DNA from 2 places in the [Enterobacter] lignolyticus SCF1 genome. Region 2 is predicted to be linked to the other one. Evidence: predicted binding sites of a transcription regulator. Region 2 holds the regulator's gene; the other holds the start of a gene.
What was found. The regulator Fur, encoded in region 2, represses iron uptake genes when iron is present. The targets are predictions, from matches to a motif close to ATAATAATGAGAACNACTATCAA.

Region 1 (7,569 bases), 1.4 Mb from region 2:
GGAGAGCGCGCTGGAGAACATCGTGCGCAACGCCCTACGCTACTCGCACACCAAAATCTCGGTCAGCTTCTCGGTAGATAAAGACGGTATAACCGTTAACGTCGATGACGACGGTCCTGGCGTAAGTCCGGAAGACAGGGAGCAGATTTTCCGTCCGTTCTACCGGACCGACGAGGCCCGCGATCGCGAATCCGGCGGCACCGGGCTGGGCCTGGCGATTGTCGAAACCGCCGTTCAGCAGCACCGCGGCTGGGTGAAAGCCGACGACAGCCCGCTGGGCGGTCTGCGGTTAACCATCTGGCTGCCGCTGTACAAGCGTTCGTAGCGCCCTCTTAACCCTCTCCGGCAAAGGAGAGGGTTAAGGCGATGGCCGTTATTTCCCCCACAGCCGCCGCGAATTATCCTCAATCACTCCGCTTATCCGCCGCTTTTGCATGGTACGCGCCCAGCTCACCGACAGCCCCGCTGCCGACAGCAGACGGTGGTACCGATCGTCATCAAACGGCATATGCCAGGCAATGGCCGCCGCCTCATAGACCGACACATCGCTCAGGCGCGACGCCAGCTCCAGCGGCTGTTCGCTGGACACCGGCCCGCCGGCAATCACCCGGTACAGCCAGCCCACCCGCCCGCTGTTTTGCATCAACGACGATATATCGCTGATGCCGAAATGATAGTTGAGCTTAAAGCACGGCGAGCGCGGCTGGGTTACCTGAATCAGCGCGCCGCCCCAGCGAAAAATATCGCCGATATAGACATTTTTCTCCGTCAGCCCTTCGGTGGACAGATTCTCGCCAAACGCCGGGGCGAAAAAGAGGTCGGCCTGCTCAGGAAATTCGCGCGCCCAGTCCGCATAGTGCTCCCGCGGGTAGTGGCACAGCGCCCGATCGGGGCCGCCGTGCCAGGCTTTTTCCGCCTGCTCATCGCCAGCCAGACCGGCATCGGTCAGCGTCAGCTCGCCGTCCACCTGAACTTTGCCGATAGCGCTTGGCCTGCTGCCCGTATATTCGCGTACGCGGCCCGTAAATACTTCAACCGGATAATGCATCTTCCCTCCCCTGGCATCGACGTCATTCACTCTATTTTTGCATACAAACTGCGCAAAATGCGACATGCGTAAACCTGCCGCTGCGATATTCATGGTATCCATTAATGAAAATAAAACACCATTTCATTATAAGGAGTTAACGACGTGACCAGTCCTCTTCGTTTTACCGGCGTATGGTGTCCCTCGATTACCCCCATGGACAGTGAAGGCGGCATTGATTTTGACGGTCTGGCGCAGCATCTTGCGCGGCTGACCGAGGCCCGCATCGACGTCATTCTGCTGATGGGTAGCATCGGCGAGTTCGCCTCGCTGTCGCTGGAGGAACGTATTACGCTCATCCGCAAGGCGCGGGCCATGTCGCCGCTGGCGATGGTCGCCAACGTGTCATCCACCTGCTTTAGCGACGTGCTGCTGATGGCTAAGGAGGCCAGACAGGCGGGATATGACGCGGTGATGGTGCTGCCGCCTTACTACTACGGCCAGACCGCAGGCCAGGTGCTGAGCTATTTTCGTCACGTTGGCGAGCGGCTGGAGGGAAAATGGTTCGCCTACAACTTCCCGGCCCGTACCGGGTGCGATATTACGCCGGACATCGCCGCGACGCTTGCCGCCGAGTTCCCGCACTTTGCGGGCATTAAGGACACCGTGGACTGCCAGTCCCACACCCGCAGCATCATCCTCGCCACCCAGGATATCCGTCCGGATTTCGCGGTGCTGTCAGGCTATGACGAGTACTTTATTCCCAACCTGATGGCGGGCGGCGCGGGCGTCATTTCCGGTCTGAACAACGTAATGCCGGAGCTGTTCGTCAAAGCGCGGGAAGCCTGGCAACAGGGCGATCAGCACGCGCTGACCCACGCCCAGCGCGATATTGGCCGCTATATGGCCATCTATGCCATTGGCGATGACTTCGTCACCACCATCAAAACCGTCGTATCGCGCAAGTTCGGCTACTGCACCCCGACATCGCGCAACGCGGGCAGCGCGCTGAGCCCAGAGCAGGTGCAGCAGGTTGACCGCCAGTTCGGCATCCGATAAAACGCAAAAAGCCTCACATTGTGAGGTAATGCTTGTCGGTTAAGCACTGCAGGTTGTTCCGTTCACCTGATGACCTGCAGACGCTGAGGCTTCACATCCTGTGAACGGGACAAGGGGGCCACCACGGCCCCCTTGCCAATCCCCGTGGCCCCGCGACGAAATCGGTGCTTCGCACTACGCTCACCTCCCGACCGTCTACCTGCGGTCGGCTCCATTCGACATCCTGTCTCATGTCGCCTCTGGCCGCCTTCCCTGGCGTCCAGACCTTGTCATCCGGTCTCCGGTTCGCCGATTTCAGCGGGGACTCAACACCCGTGCCCCATGCAGGCGAAGAAGAAGCCGGAGGGAACGGGAGGTCCGGCTGAAAACCGCCGAGACGTTTGCGACTGGCCGGGGCCGCCCGCCGGGAGCGGGCGGAGGGTGCGCGGCACAGGGATGTGACGTCGTACCCGACCCGAAAGCCAGACGCAATAAGTCGAGGGTACCGCGGAGCGGCGGTTTTCTTTGCCGGGAGCCGGGATTGTAAAGGGCGTGGCGGCGAACGCCCTTTACACGTTCACCGCAGTGAAACCGACAGGAAGCAGAGGAGGCTCAGTGAACGGAACGATTCCACTGCGTTTTCATAGGGGGACTTTTAAAGCAAAATAATGAATAAAAATTCATTATTTTGCTTAACTGATCGGCATTACACATTGTGAGGCTTTTTTATCGCTGGCCGGCGCTATTTTACCGTATGCCGCACGTCTATCCCGACCGCTGCGGATTTCACTTTGCGTGACCAGATGGAGGTGATTATCGGCACCAGAATCGAGGTAACGATAACCGATGTCGCCACCAGCGAGGTCGCCGCCGGTGCCATCGGTTTAAAGGCCGGCACCATTTCGGCAATCAGCACCGGCGTGGCCACCGCCGCCCCGGCGGAGCTGGACGCGGCAATGCCCGCCGTACCGTCGCCGCCGCCGATCAGCTTGTCGGCGATAATCAGCGGGATACCGGTCACGACAATCACCGCCAGGCCAAGCAGGATCCCCAGCAGGCCGGTCTGGGCGATCACGCTTAAATCAATGGTGTTGCCCAGCGCGAAGGCAAAGAACGGAATCAGCGTCTGCACCGCTTTGCCGAAGAACTCGCGCAGCTCCGGGTCGAGGTTGCCGAGCAGGAAGCCAATCAGGAACGGCAGCACCGCGCCGACGAACACGTGCGGCTCGAATGAGGCGATTCCGGCGGTGCCCAGGATGATCATCGTCATCAGCGGGCCGGACTCCAGGGACATCAGCACAAACGCTCCGGCCTCTTCTTTCGTGCCGTACTGCTGCATGATGGAGGCATACAGACCGCCGTTGGTCATGTCCATGCAGGCCACCAGCGCCAGCGTCGACAGTCCGGCGAAGAAACCGGCCTCTACGCCATGTTCCGGAATAATGCGCGATGCAACGGCCGCCACCACCCATGCCACCGCAATTTTAGTGACCACCAGGGTTCCGGACTTACGCAGCACGGTGCCGGTGGCGCTGAGCTTGATAGACGCCCCCATGCAGAAAAACCAGACCGCCAGAATCGGCACCGTTCCGGTGATCATGCCGTTGGTAAAGGAGCCAAAATACTTGCCCGCGCCCGGCGAAAAGGTATGGCACAGCGCGCCAAGAAACAGCGGCACCAGCATCATACCGCCGGGGATTTTTTCAATTGCACGTTTGATTTGCATTCCCACCACCATAATAACTTATTGTATAAGCTGAATTTTGTATTTTTCTGTCAATAACAAAACAGCGTTTCATCTGCATCACTGCAGAAAACAATAGTCGCAACAGGCCATGAGAACAGTGATCTTACGTACAAATTAAAACTCTATTTCATATTTATAGAATCAATGTTTTCATTGTTGATCCAGGTCACATCCGGCACGCAGAAGGCATAAAAAAACCCTGCTGACGTCAGCAGGGTTCGGGGATTGCCGCAGAGCAGTGGCTTAGCGCCGGGCAGCCTTATTTTTTCGCGGCGAAACGCGCTGCCGCTTCGTCCCAGTTCACGACGTCCCAGAACGCTTTAATGTAGTCCGGGCGACGGTTCTGGAATTTCAGGTAGTAGGCATGCTCCCAGACGTCGAGGCCCAGAATCGGGAAGCCGGATGCGCCGGAAATCGCCTCGCCCATCAGCGGAGAGTCCTGGTTCGCCGTGGAGACGACGGCCAGCTTGTCGCCTTTCAGTACCAGCCACGCCCAGCCGGAGCCGAAACGGGTCGCGGCCGCTTTTTCAAACTCCGCTTTGAAGCTGTCCACGGAGCCGAAATCGCGCTCGATAGCGGCCTTCAGGTCGCCCTGCAGGGTGGTGCCAGTTTTCAGGCCTTTCCAGAACAGGCTGTGGTTAGCATGGCCGCCCGCGTTGTTGCGCAGCACGGTTTTCTTGTCCGCCGGCAGCTTATCCAGCTGCGCGATCAGCGCTTCAGCAGAGAGGCTGGCGAACTCCGGCAGGCTTTCCAGCGCGGCGTTGGCGTTGTTGATATAGGCCTGATGGTGTTTGGTGTGATGGATTTCCATCGTCTGCTTGTCGAAGTGCGGCTCCAGAGCATCGTACGCATACGGCAGGGATGGCAGTGTATAACTCATAATCATCTCCATTGTTATCGGGCGGCTGGGTGTTAACGCCGCGTAAGCAGTTGGTTCATTATAGTTAATTAAATGATATTGAAAATGCTTATCAATGCCGTAGTTTTCATGGGGGTTTCACGGTCTGCATCAACGGCAATTTTGTGAGCCGGCTCAATGCATTTACGGGCTTTTTGCCAGTCATTTCGCTTACGCGGCAACCGCCGGAAGGTTAACCTGCTGACGAATTTTTACACTCATCACGTCAGATGAAAGATTCATCGACCTGAAACGATGAGGATAAAAACTATGAATCACGCGATTACGATGGGCATTTTCTGGCATTTGATAGGCGCAGCCAGTGCCGCCTGTTTCTATGCCCCTTTCAAGAAAGTGAAACACTGGTCCTGGGAAACGATGTGGTCGGTAGGCGGCGTGGTCTCCTGGCTCATTCTTCCCTGGGCTATCAGCGCCATGCTGCTCCCGGATTTTTGGGCCTACTACGGTTCGTTTAACGCCTCGACGCTGCTGCCGGTATTCCTGTTCGGCGCCATGTGGGGCGTAGGCAATATCAACTATGGCCTCACCATGCGCTATCTCGGCATGTCGATGGGGATCGGCATCGCCATTGGCATTACGCTTATCGTCGGTACGCTGATGACGCCGATTATCAACGGCAACTTTGATGTTCTGATCAATACCGAAGGCGGCCGGATGACGCTGCTCGGCGTTCTGGTTGCGCTGATTGGCGTCGGAATCGTCACCCGCGCCGGACAGCTCAAAGAACGCAAAATGGGGATCAGAGCGGAAGAGTTCAATCTGAAAAAAGGGCTGCTACTGGCCGTTATGTGCGGCATTTTTTCCGCAGGAATGTCATTCGCCATGAATGCCGCGAAACCGATGCACGAAGCGGCGGCGGCGCTTGGCGTCGATCCGCTGTATGTCGCGTTACCCAGCTATGTGGTGATCATGGGCGGCGGCGCGCTGGTCAACCTCGGCTTTTGCGTCATTCGTCTGGCAAAAATGCCGAATCTGTCGATAAAAGCCGACTTCTCGCTGGCAAAGCCGCTCATCATCAGCAATATTTTGCTCTCCGCGCTCGGCGGCCTGATGTGGTATCTGCAGTTCTTCTTTTATGCCTGGGGTCACGCCCGCATCCCGGCGCAATATGACTATATGAGCTGGATGCTGCATATGAGCTTCTACGTGCTGTGCGGCGGCCTGGTGGGGCTGGTGCTCAAAGAGTGGAACAATGCGGGTCGTCGTCCGGTGGGCGTGCTAAGCCTTGGCTGCGTGGTGATTATTATCGCCGCCAATATTGTCGGCCTCGGTATGGCGAACTGATCTCGCCATCGTTCGATGACGATGACGCCACTGCCCTGGCGTCATCCCCACCTCGCGGTTAAACACCACCGAAAAGTAATTGCTGTCCTCAAACCCGCACCGGTTGGCGATGTCGCCGATCAGCAGCTCTGAATGCTGCAGCAGATACTGCGCATGGCAAATGCGCAGCTGGCGCAGATAGTGATTGACGGTCATGCCGGTCTGGCTGCGAAACTGCTGGCGCAGGGCGCGCTCGCTGCACGCCTGTTCGGCGCAAAAGAGATCCAGCGTAAAGGTGCGATTGAGGCTGCCCGCCAGCGCGGTGATGAGCTTGTCGAGCAGCGCTTCGCTCTGGGTGGCGGCCTGGTTGTCCGTGGCGAAGCGGTGGCGGCGCAGCGTCGCCGCCAGCTGGGCGAACAGCAGCTCCGCCATCTCGTGGGCCAGCGGCTCATCCTTGTTGCTCTCCTGCTCCAGCAGGGCGATCACCTGCCGCGCCTGGGCCATCCCACTGCTGCCGATGCGCCAGTGGGGCATCCACGGCGTCCCAAACAACCCCGGGATATGCGCCGACCAGTCGACGTTAAGCCGCAGCCGGTCCGGACAGTAGATAATATTTTGCAGCGCCAGACCGTTGACCGACGCGTAGGAGTGCTTGTCTTCGGCGCGAATGTAGAACAGATCGCCGCGGGTAATGCGATAAGGACGGTCGTTAAGAAGATGTAAGCCGTTGCCGCGCCATACCAGCACCAGCTCGCAAAACTCGTGGGTATGCTCCGCAAAGACATTCTGCGGATAGCGATCGGCCACCGCCACCGCCTGGCGCGGTGAAGTGAAAAAATCGGCTTTACGAAGAATGAACTGACCGGTCACAGCGTAACCCCAACGGCGAATAGCCTGTCATTATTAGCCGTTTTACGGCCCCAAAACGGTGATTTTCCTCGCGTTACTGTAGCTGCGTGTCGCGTCCCTGGCGGATGTCGCGCGGCGACCAGCTAAACTCCCGGCGAAAAAGAGTCGAAAAGTGGTTACTGTCGCCGAAACCGCAGCGAAAGGCGATATCGGTAACGCTCTCATCGCTGTGGCGCAGCAGGTGCCGCGCTTTGGTCAACCGCACGCGGTTGAGGTAGCGCTGCGGCGTCAGGCCGGTGTGCTGCTTAAGCTGGCGGTGCAGAGTGCGCAACGAAAGCGAAAACCGCGCCGCCACGCGCTCCCAGCACACCTCCTCGGCGAAATGATCCTCAAGCCAGGCAATCAGATGGTTTAGCCGGGCGTCGTTATCGGTCATTTCCGCCGCCAGGCTGCTTTTACGCAGCACCAGCAGCAGCTGCATAAACAGGATTTCGCGCTGGGCGATGGTATGCACATCGCCGCAGTCATCAAACCGCTCCATCTGCTGCACGACGCCTCGCACCTGCTGCAGCGCCGTCTGGCTCACTCGCCAGTGCGACGGCCAGACGCCATCCTGCTCCTGCGGCAACAGCTTTTGCATCCCGGCAAGAAACTGGAAGGCGTCCGGCGCGCGGTACAGCACATTGGTCAGGCACAGGTTATCGGTGTGTTCATACAGATGCCGGT
Region 2 (7,569 bases):
GCATCCCGAACCCGGGGGCGGCGGAGGATTTCCTGGCCACCATCAACCCGGAATCGCTGGTTATCCGCCAGGGCTATGCGGAACCTTCGCTGAAGACTGCGGAAGCAGGTAAAGCGTACCAGTTTGAGCGTGAAGGTTATTTCTGCCTCGACAGCCGCTATGCGACCGCCGAGAAGCTGGTGTTTAACCGTACCGTCGGCCTGCGCGATACCTGGGCGAAAATCGGCGAATAACGCCGTGGTGTGAAAATAGAGAGGCGCTGCTCCGGCAGCGCCTTTTTTATTTATGACATTTTCGCGTAGCGAAATAATACGCGTATTGTATGACACGCCTTTTCCGCTGCCTGTTACATTTTCGCGCATTCACTTTTTGTTTTCCTCTCAATCCGTTGCAGGACGTGGCTTGCGACATCACACCCTTAACCTGCTATTTGTAACAAAACGCAATCAAATATGTGCGCTTTGTCATACTCTTGCGCTTTCGTGCGGAAAAAGGATTGATAATTCGCGTCGCGAAAAATAGTCTATTCCCAGTAGCATTCGGAAGGTTATTGATTCGCTACTTTTATTTGTCAGTTTTTTATTTTTATCGCTGTTTGCCCTTTTGCACACAGCGTTTTTTAAAAGTCAAAGAGGATATACACATGCGTACGTTCAGTGGCAAACGTAGTACGCTGGCGCTGGCTATTGCCGGTGTCACCGCGATGTCGGGCTGGGTTGCGGTTCCGCAGGCCAGCGCAGCAGGATTCATCGACGATTCAAGTTTAACCGGCGGCATCTATTACTGGCAGCGTGAGCGTGACCGTAAAGACGTTACCGACGGCGATCAGTACAAAACCAACCTCTCGCATGCGACCTGGAACGCCAACCTGGATTTCCAGTCCGGCTATGCTGCCGACATGTTCGGTATTGATATTGCCGCGTTCACGGCCATTGAAATGGCGGAGTCTGCAGAAAGCGGACACCCGAACGAAATTGCCTTCTCCTCCAGCAATAAAGCGTACGACGAAGATTACTCCGGCGATAAGAGCGGTATCAGCCTGTATAAGGCCGCGGCGAAATTTAAGTACGGCCCAGCCTGGGCTCGCGCCGGTTATATCCAGCCGACCGGACAGACGCTGCTCGCGCCGCACTGGAGCTTTATGCCGGGTACCTATCAGGGGGCGGAAGCCGGAGCCAACTTTGACTATGGCGATTCCGGGGCGCTGAGCTTCTCCTATATGTGGACCAACGAGTATAAAGCGCCGTGGCATATCGAAATGGACGACTTCTATCAAAACGATAAGAAGACCAAGGTCGATTATCTGCACTCGCTGGGCGCGAAGTATGATTTCAAAAATAACTTTGTGCTGGAAGCCGCCTTCGGCCAGGCGCAGGGCTATATCGACCAGTACTTTACCAAAGCCAGCTATAAATTCGACGTGGCCGGCGCGCCGATGACCACCAGCTATCAGTTCTACGGCACCCGCGACAAAGTCAGCAACGGCGGCATCAACGATATTTATGACGGCACCGCCTGGCTGCAGGCGCTGACCTTCGGCTACAAAGTGGCCGATGTTGTCGACCTGCGGCTGGAAGGAACCTGGGTTAAAGCCGAAGGTCAGCAGGGCTACTTCCTGCAGCGTATGACCCCGACCTACGCCTCTTCAAACGGTCGTCTGGATATCTGGTGGGATAACCGCTCAGACTTCAACGCCAACGGCGAAAAAGCGGTGTTCTTCGGCGCGATGTATGACCTGAAAAACTGGGACATGCCGGGCTGGGCCGTGGGCGCGTCCTACGTCTACGCCTGGGATGCGAAGCCGGGCAAAATGGCGACGCCGGATGCTTACTACGATCCGAACTATCGCCTGACCGAATCGTCCTACAGCCTGGACGCCATGTACACCGTTCAGGAAGGACGCGCGAAAGGAACGCTGTTCAAGCTGCACTTCACCCAGTACGACAACCACTCCGATATTCCGAGCTGGAGCGGCGGCTACGGCAACATCTTCCAGGATGAGCGTGACGTGAAATTCATGGTTATCGCACCGTTCACTATTTTCTGATGCCAGACGCGGCGGGGCTCTCCCGCCGCACAACGTTGAGGTCGCACTATGAAGAAATTAATGCTGGTCGCTATCGTGGCATCCGGGCTGGTCGCCTGCGCGCAGCCGCCTGCGCCAAAAGAAGATTCAAAGCTGAAGGACGCCTACAGCGCCTGTATCAACACCGCGGAAGGCAACCCTGACAAAATTCAGGCCTGCCAGAGCGTGCTGAACGTCCTGAAGCAGGAGAAGCAGCACGAGCAGTTCGCGAATCAGGAAAGCGTGCGCGTGCTGGATTACCAGAACTGCATTCAGGCTACGCGCACGGGCAATGACCAGGCGGTTAAAGCGCGTTGCGATAAAATCTGGAAGGAAATCCGCAGCAATAATACTGCCCAATAACGTTTTATCTTCTGTTTATGCCAATAAAAAAGCCAACCGTCGGGTTGGCTTTTTCTTTCAGCGGAAGATTATTTTTCGACGCCGTCGTGCGCGTGCTCATCTTCGCGACAGTCGCCTTCAGCACAGTGACCGTACAAGTACAGGCTGTGGTTGGTCAGACGGATGCCGTGTTTCGCCGCAATTTCACGCTGACGCGCTTCGATAGAGTCATCGCTAAATTCGATCACTTTACCGCAGTCGAGGCAGATCAGGTGATCGTGGTGATGCTGCTGCGTCAGTTCAAAAACGGACTTACCGCCTTCAAAATTGTGACGGGTCACGATACCTGCGTCGTCAAACTGGTTAAGCACGCGGTAAACCGTTGCCAGACCAATCTCTTCACCCATATCAATAAGGCGTTTATATAAGTCTTCCGCACTGACATGGTGGTTATCCGGCTCTTGCAGCACTTCCAGAATTTTCAAACGAGGAAGCGTGACTTTCAGGCCGGCCTTCTTTAATGCGGTATTGTTGTCAGTCATGCGGAATCTGTCCTGTTGCTAAATGCTTCCCTCTGGGAAGTATCACCTAAGAGTGTAATCAGGATAATGCGTCTCATTATAGAACTGCCATGTTTAAATGAAAACTACAACTCCTGAGCAAAGTCTGCTTTTAAAAACGAGGCATCATCTGCAAAGCGAAACATCTGTCCTCGTCAAATCAACGGTTATTGTACAGATCTGCGCTGAAAAGTTAAAAATTTGTAGCGATTATTTTGATTGCTTTTATCTATTAATGCGGCACAGCTTAATCGATGCGCCGCAACAAGATCAGGCGTTCTTAATCGCTTCCAGATGCAGTTCTTCTGCGATCTGCTTGACCCATTTTTCAACGCGCTCTGCGGTCATTTCTGGCTGACGGTCTTCGTCAATCGCCAGACCGACGAAGTGATCGTCATCGGCAAGGCCCTTAGAGGCTTCGAAGTGGTAGCCTGCGGTCGGCCAGTGGCCAACGATTGCCGCGCCGCGCGGCTCAATGATGTCGCGAATGGTGCCCAGCGCGTCGCAGAAATACTCCGCGTAGTCTTCCTGGTCGCCGCAGCCAAACAGGGCAACCAGCTTGCCGTTGAAGTCGATATCTTCCAGCGTCGGGAAGAAGTCGTCCCAGTCGCACTGCGCTTCACCGTAGTACCAGGTCGGGATACCCAGCAACAGAATGTCGAAAGCTTCGAGATCTTCTTTGCTGCTTTTGGCAATGTCATGCACCTCAGCAACATCTTTACCCAGCTGTTTCTGAATCATTTTTGCGATATTTTCGGTGTTGCCGGTATCGCTGCCAAAAAAAATGCCTACGATTGCCATGAGTAAAATAACCTCTTGAAACGTCTTGAAATGGTGGTGGCATAATGCCCACAGATAAGGGCAATCATAGCAGGAGCAGCGGTGCGCGAAAACCGCTATCGCGCCGTACTGCACTCTCTGCTACATGAAAATGTTGTTTTTGCGGATTTTCAGACAATCCCCTGGCCGCGCAGGGTAGCCAGTTGCTGCATCAGCATCTCTTCAATCAGTTCGCTGCGGCTCATATTGCGGGCGTCGGCCAGCTCATTGAGCGCGTCGACGGCGTCGCTGTTCAGCTTCAGCTCGACGCGCTTCAGGCCGCGGACCTTATCGCGTTTTAGCTGATTGCGCTTGTTAATGCGCAGCTGTTCATCGCGCGAGAGCGGACTGGTTTTGGGTCTTCCCGGGCGACGCTCATTTGCGAACAAATCTAATGTCGTACGGTCCGTTTGTTCTTTTGCCATGATTCAGAGTGACTTCGGGGAAACAAGCCGCCGGAATACCCTCCGGCGTAGATAGCGCGCAATCATACATCACGGAGTCCGGCGCGCCAACGCCGACGGGCATTATGGTGCGCGGTCGCTCGGTTTTTAATCACTCTGCCAGATAACGGCGAATTGCGCGCAGAACGGCCTCGGGTTTTTCCGCATGCACCCAGTGGCCGGCGCCGGCGATGACGTGGGCCCGCGCCTGCGGAAATTGCGCCAGCAGCGGCTGTCGGTAGGCCTCCGTCACATACGGCGAATTGCCGCCAGGAATAAAGAGCGCGGGCTTATCCCATGGGCGGATAGGCTCCCAGCCGACGATATGCGGATACTGCTCCCACAGCACCGGTACGTTGAAGCGCCATTCGCCGTCGATAAAGGATTTCAGCAGAAACTGGATAACGCCTTCTTCCTGCAGATGTTCGCGCATCACGGCGGCGGCCTGCTGACGGGAGGTCGCCCCGGCGTCGGTTACCGCGTTGATGGCGGCGAAGATCTCATCGTGACGGCGCACCTGGTAATCCACCGGCGCGATATCGATTGCCACCAGCTTGTCGATACGCTCAGGGGCGAGGGCGGTTAACGCCATCACCGCTTTGCCGCCCATGGAGTGGCCAATCAGCGTGGCCTTTGCAATTTGCCGGTCGTCGAGGGTGTCGAGCAGATCCTGGGCCATGGCTTTGTACGTCATCTCCGGGGCGCGCGGCGACTGGCCGTGATTGCGCATGTCCACCTGCACGACATCGTGGTCGGCGACCAGGCTGCGGGCGAGGATGCCTAAGTTATCCAGGCTGCCGAACAGGCCGTGGACGAGGACGATAGGAGAATGAGTGTGCAGGTTTTGCGCAGTTAGCGCTCGGCTATTCAATTTCATGGCAAAGTTCTTTTTTTCGCTCTGTCGGGTTAGGGTATTATGTTGAACATTCTGCCGCCCGGCTGCAATACCAGGAAGTATTCCTGAAATTGCCGCCACCCTGGTTTGACGCTATCCGCTGTTGGGATTTGACCTTATAATCTCAGCGACTTGTATTCAGAAAAGATATCGTACTGGATTAAGATGAAAACGATCGAAGTTGATGATGAACTCTATCGCTATATTGCCAGCCACACCCTGCACATTGGCGAGAGCGCATCCGACATTTTACGGCGCATGCTGAAATTTTCCGCCGTGTCCCAGCCAGCCGCTACCGTCGTCAAAGAGGCCCCTGCGGCTGCTCCGGCACCTGCCGCTGCCGTGAAGGCGGCGACGACGCCGACGCCGAAAGATAAGGTTCGCGCCATGCGCGAGCTGCTGCTTTCTGACGAATACGCAGAACAGAAAAAAGCGGTCAACCGCTTTATGCTGGTGCTGACTACACTCTACTCACTGGACGGCAACGCGTTTGCTGAGGCGACGGAGTCTCTGCATGGCCGTACCCGCGTCTATTTCGCCGCGGACGAGCAGACGCTGCTGAAAAACGGCAACCAGACTAAACCCAAACAGGTGCCAGAAACCCCGTACTGGGTGATCACCAACACGAACACCGGTCGTAAATGCAGCATGATTGAACACATCATGCAGTCAATGCAGTTCCCTGCGGAATTAATTGAAAAGGTTTGCGGCACAATCTAACCCTTGCATGAGAAGGACCAGGCAATGGCAACTCATAACCGCGCAGGCCAACCTGCGCAACAGAGTGATTTGATCAACGTCGCCCAGCTGACGTCTCAGTACTACGTGCTGAAGCCGCAGGCAGGCAACGCGGACCACGCGGTAAAATTCGGGACCTCCGGTCACCGTGGCAGCGCCGCGCGTCATAGCTTTAACGAACCGCACATTCTGGCGATTGCTCAGGCAATTGCGGAAGAGCGTGCGAAAAACGGCATCACCGGTCCGTGCTTTGTGGGTAAGGATACTCACGCGCTGTCTGAGCCTGCGATCATTTCCGTACTGGAAGTGCTGGCGGCCAACGGAGTGGACGTGATTGTGCAGGAGCAGAACGGTTATACCCCGACGCCTGCCATCTCGAATGCTATCCTGGTTCACAACAAAAAAGGCGGCGCTCAAGCTGACGGTATCGTCATCACGCCGTCGCACAACCCGCCGGAAGACGGCGGTATTAAATACAATCCGCCAAACGGCGGTCCGGCGGACACCAACGTCACTAAAGTGGTGGAAGATCGCGCGAACGCGCTGCTGGCCGACGGCCTGAAAGGCGTGAAACGCATGTCGCTGGATGCCGCATGGGCCTCTGGCCACATTAAAGAGCGCGATCTGGTCCAGCCGTTTATCGAAGGCCTGGCGGATATCGTCGACATGGCGGCTATCCAGAAAGCGGGCCTGAAGCTGGGCGTCGACCCGCTCGGCGGTTCGGGCATCGAATACTGGAAACGTATTGCGGCGTTCTACAAGCTCGATCTGACCATTGTTAACGATCATGTCGATCAAACGTTCCGCTTCATGCACCTCGATAAAGACGGCGCTATCCGTATGGACTGCTCCTCTGAGTGCGCGATGGCGGGCCTGCTGCAGCTGCGCGACAGGTTCGATCTGGCCTTCGCCAACGACCCGGATTACGACCGCCACGGCATCGTGACCCCGGCCGGGCTGATGAACCCCAACCACTATCTGGCGGTAGCGATCAACTACCTGTTCCAGCATCGTCCGCAGTGGGGCGCCGATGTTGCCGTCGGTAAGACCCTTGTGTCGTCAGCAATGATTGACCGCGTGGTGAACGCGCTGGGCCGTCGGCTGGTGGAAGTGCCGGTGGGCTTTAAGTGGTTCGTCGACGGCCTGTTTGACGGCAGCTTTGGCTTTGGCGGCGAAGAGAGCGCGGGCGCGTCATTCCTGCGCTTCAACGGTACGCCGTGGTCTACCGACAAAGACGGCATCATCATGTGTCTGCTGGCGGCGGAGATCACCGCGGTTACCGGCAAAAACCCGCAGCAGCACTACGATGAGCTGGCGGCCCGCTTCGGCGCGCCGAGCTACAACCGTCTGCAGGCGCCGGCGACTTCCGCGCAGAAAGCCGCGCTGTCTAAGCTCTCTCCGGAGATGGTCAGCGCCAACACCCTGGCGGGCGATCCGATCACCGCGCGGCTGACGGCGGCGCCAGGCAACGGCGCGTCTATCGGCGGTCTGAAGGTCATGACCGACAACGGCTGGTTTGCAGCCCGTCCGTCCGGTACGGAAGATGCGTATAAAATCTACTGCGAAAGCTTCCTCGGCGACGAACACCGTAAGCGTATTGAGAAAGAAGCGGTTGAGATAGTCAGTGAAGTGCTGAAAAACGCGTAACGAGCGAGTGATAAAACGGGTTCCTGAGGGAACCCGTTTTTTTTGCCCTTTAGCTGGGGA

Region 1: the regulator Fur is predicted to act here: its motif matches at 4,765-4,787, upstream of sodA (superoxide dismutase [Mn]).

What each region holds. Positions count from the first base shown of each region.
Region 1 is NC_014618.1:4,705,253-4,712,821, forward strand. Features, by position in the region: gene cpxA (envelope stress sensor histidine kinase CpxA) at 1-325, shown strand, start outside; gene yiiM (6-hydroxyaminopurine reductase) at 374-1,048, opposite strand; gene ENTCL_RS21830 (dihydrodipicolinate synthase family protein) at 1,193-2,086, shown strand; gene kdgT (2-keto-3-deoxygluconate transporter) at 2,808-3,791, opposite strand; gene sodA (superoxide dismutase [Mn]) at 4,072-4,692, opposite strand; gene rhaT (L-rhamnose/proton symporter RhaT) at 4,981-6,015, shown strand; gene rhaR (HTH-type transcriptional activator RhaR) at 5,950-6,864, opposite strand; gene rhaS (HTH-type transcriptional activator RhaS) at 6,938-7,569, opposite strand, start outside.
Region 2 is NC_014618.1:3,339,213-3,346,781, reverse strand. Features, by position in the region: gene glnS (glutamine--tRNA ligase) at 1-233, shown strand, start outside; gene chiP (chitoporin ChiP) at 644-2,047, shown strand; gene ENTCL_RS15585 (ChiQ/YbfN family lipoprotein) at 2,096-2,428, shown strand; gene fur (ferric iron uptake transcriptional regulator) at 2,497-2,949, opposite strand; gene fldA (flavodoxin FldA) at 3,238-3,768, opposite strand; gene ybfE (LexA regulated protein) at 3,918-4,211, opposite strand; gene ybfF (esterase) at 4,342-5,106, opposite strand; gene seqA (replication initiation negative regulator SeqA) at 5,290-5,844, shown strand; gene pgm (phosphoglucomutase (alpha-D-glucose-1,6-bisphosphate-dependent)) at 5,869-7,509, shown strand; gene ENTCL_RS15550 (pyridoxamine 5'-phosphate oxidase family protein) at 7,559-7,569, opposite strand, start outside.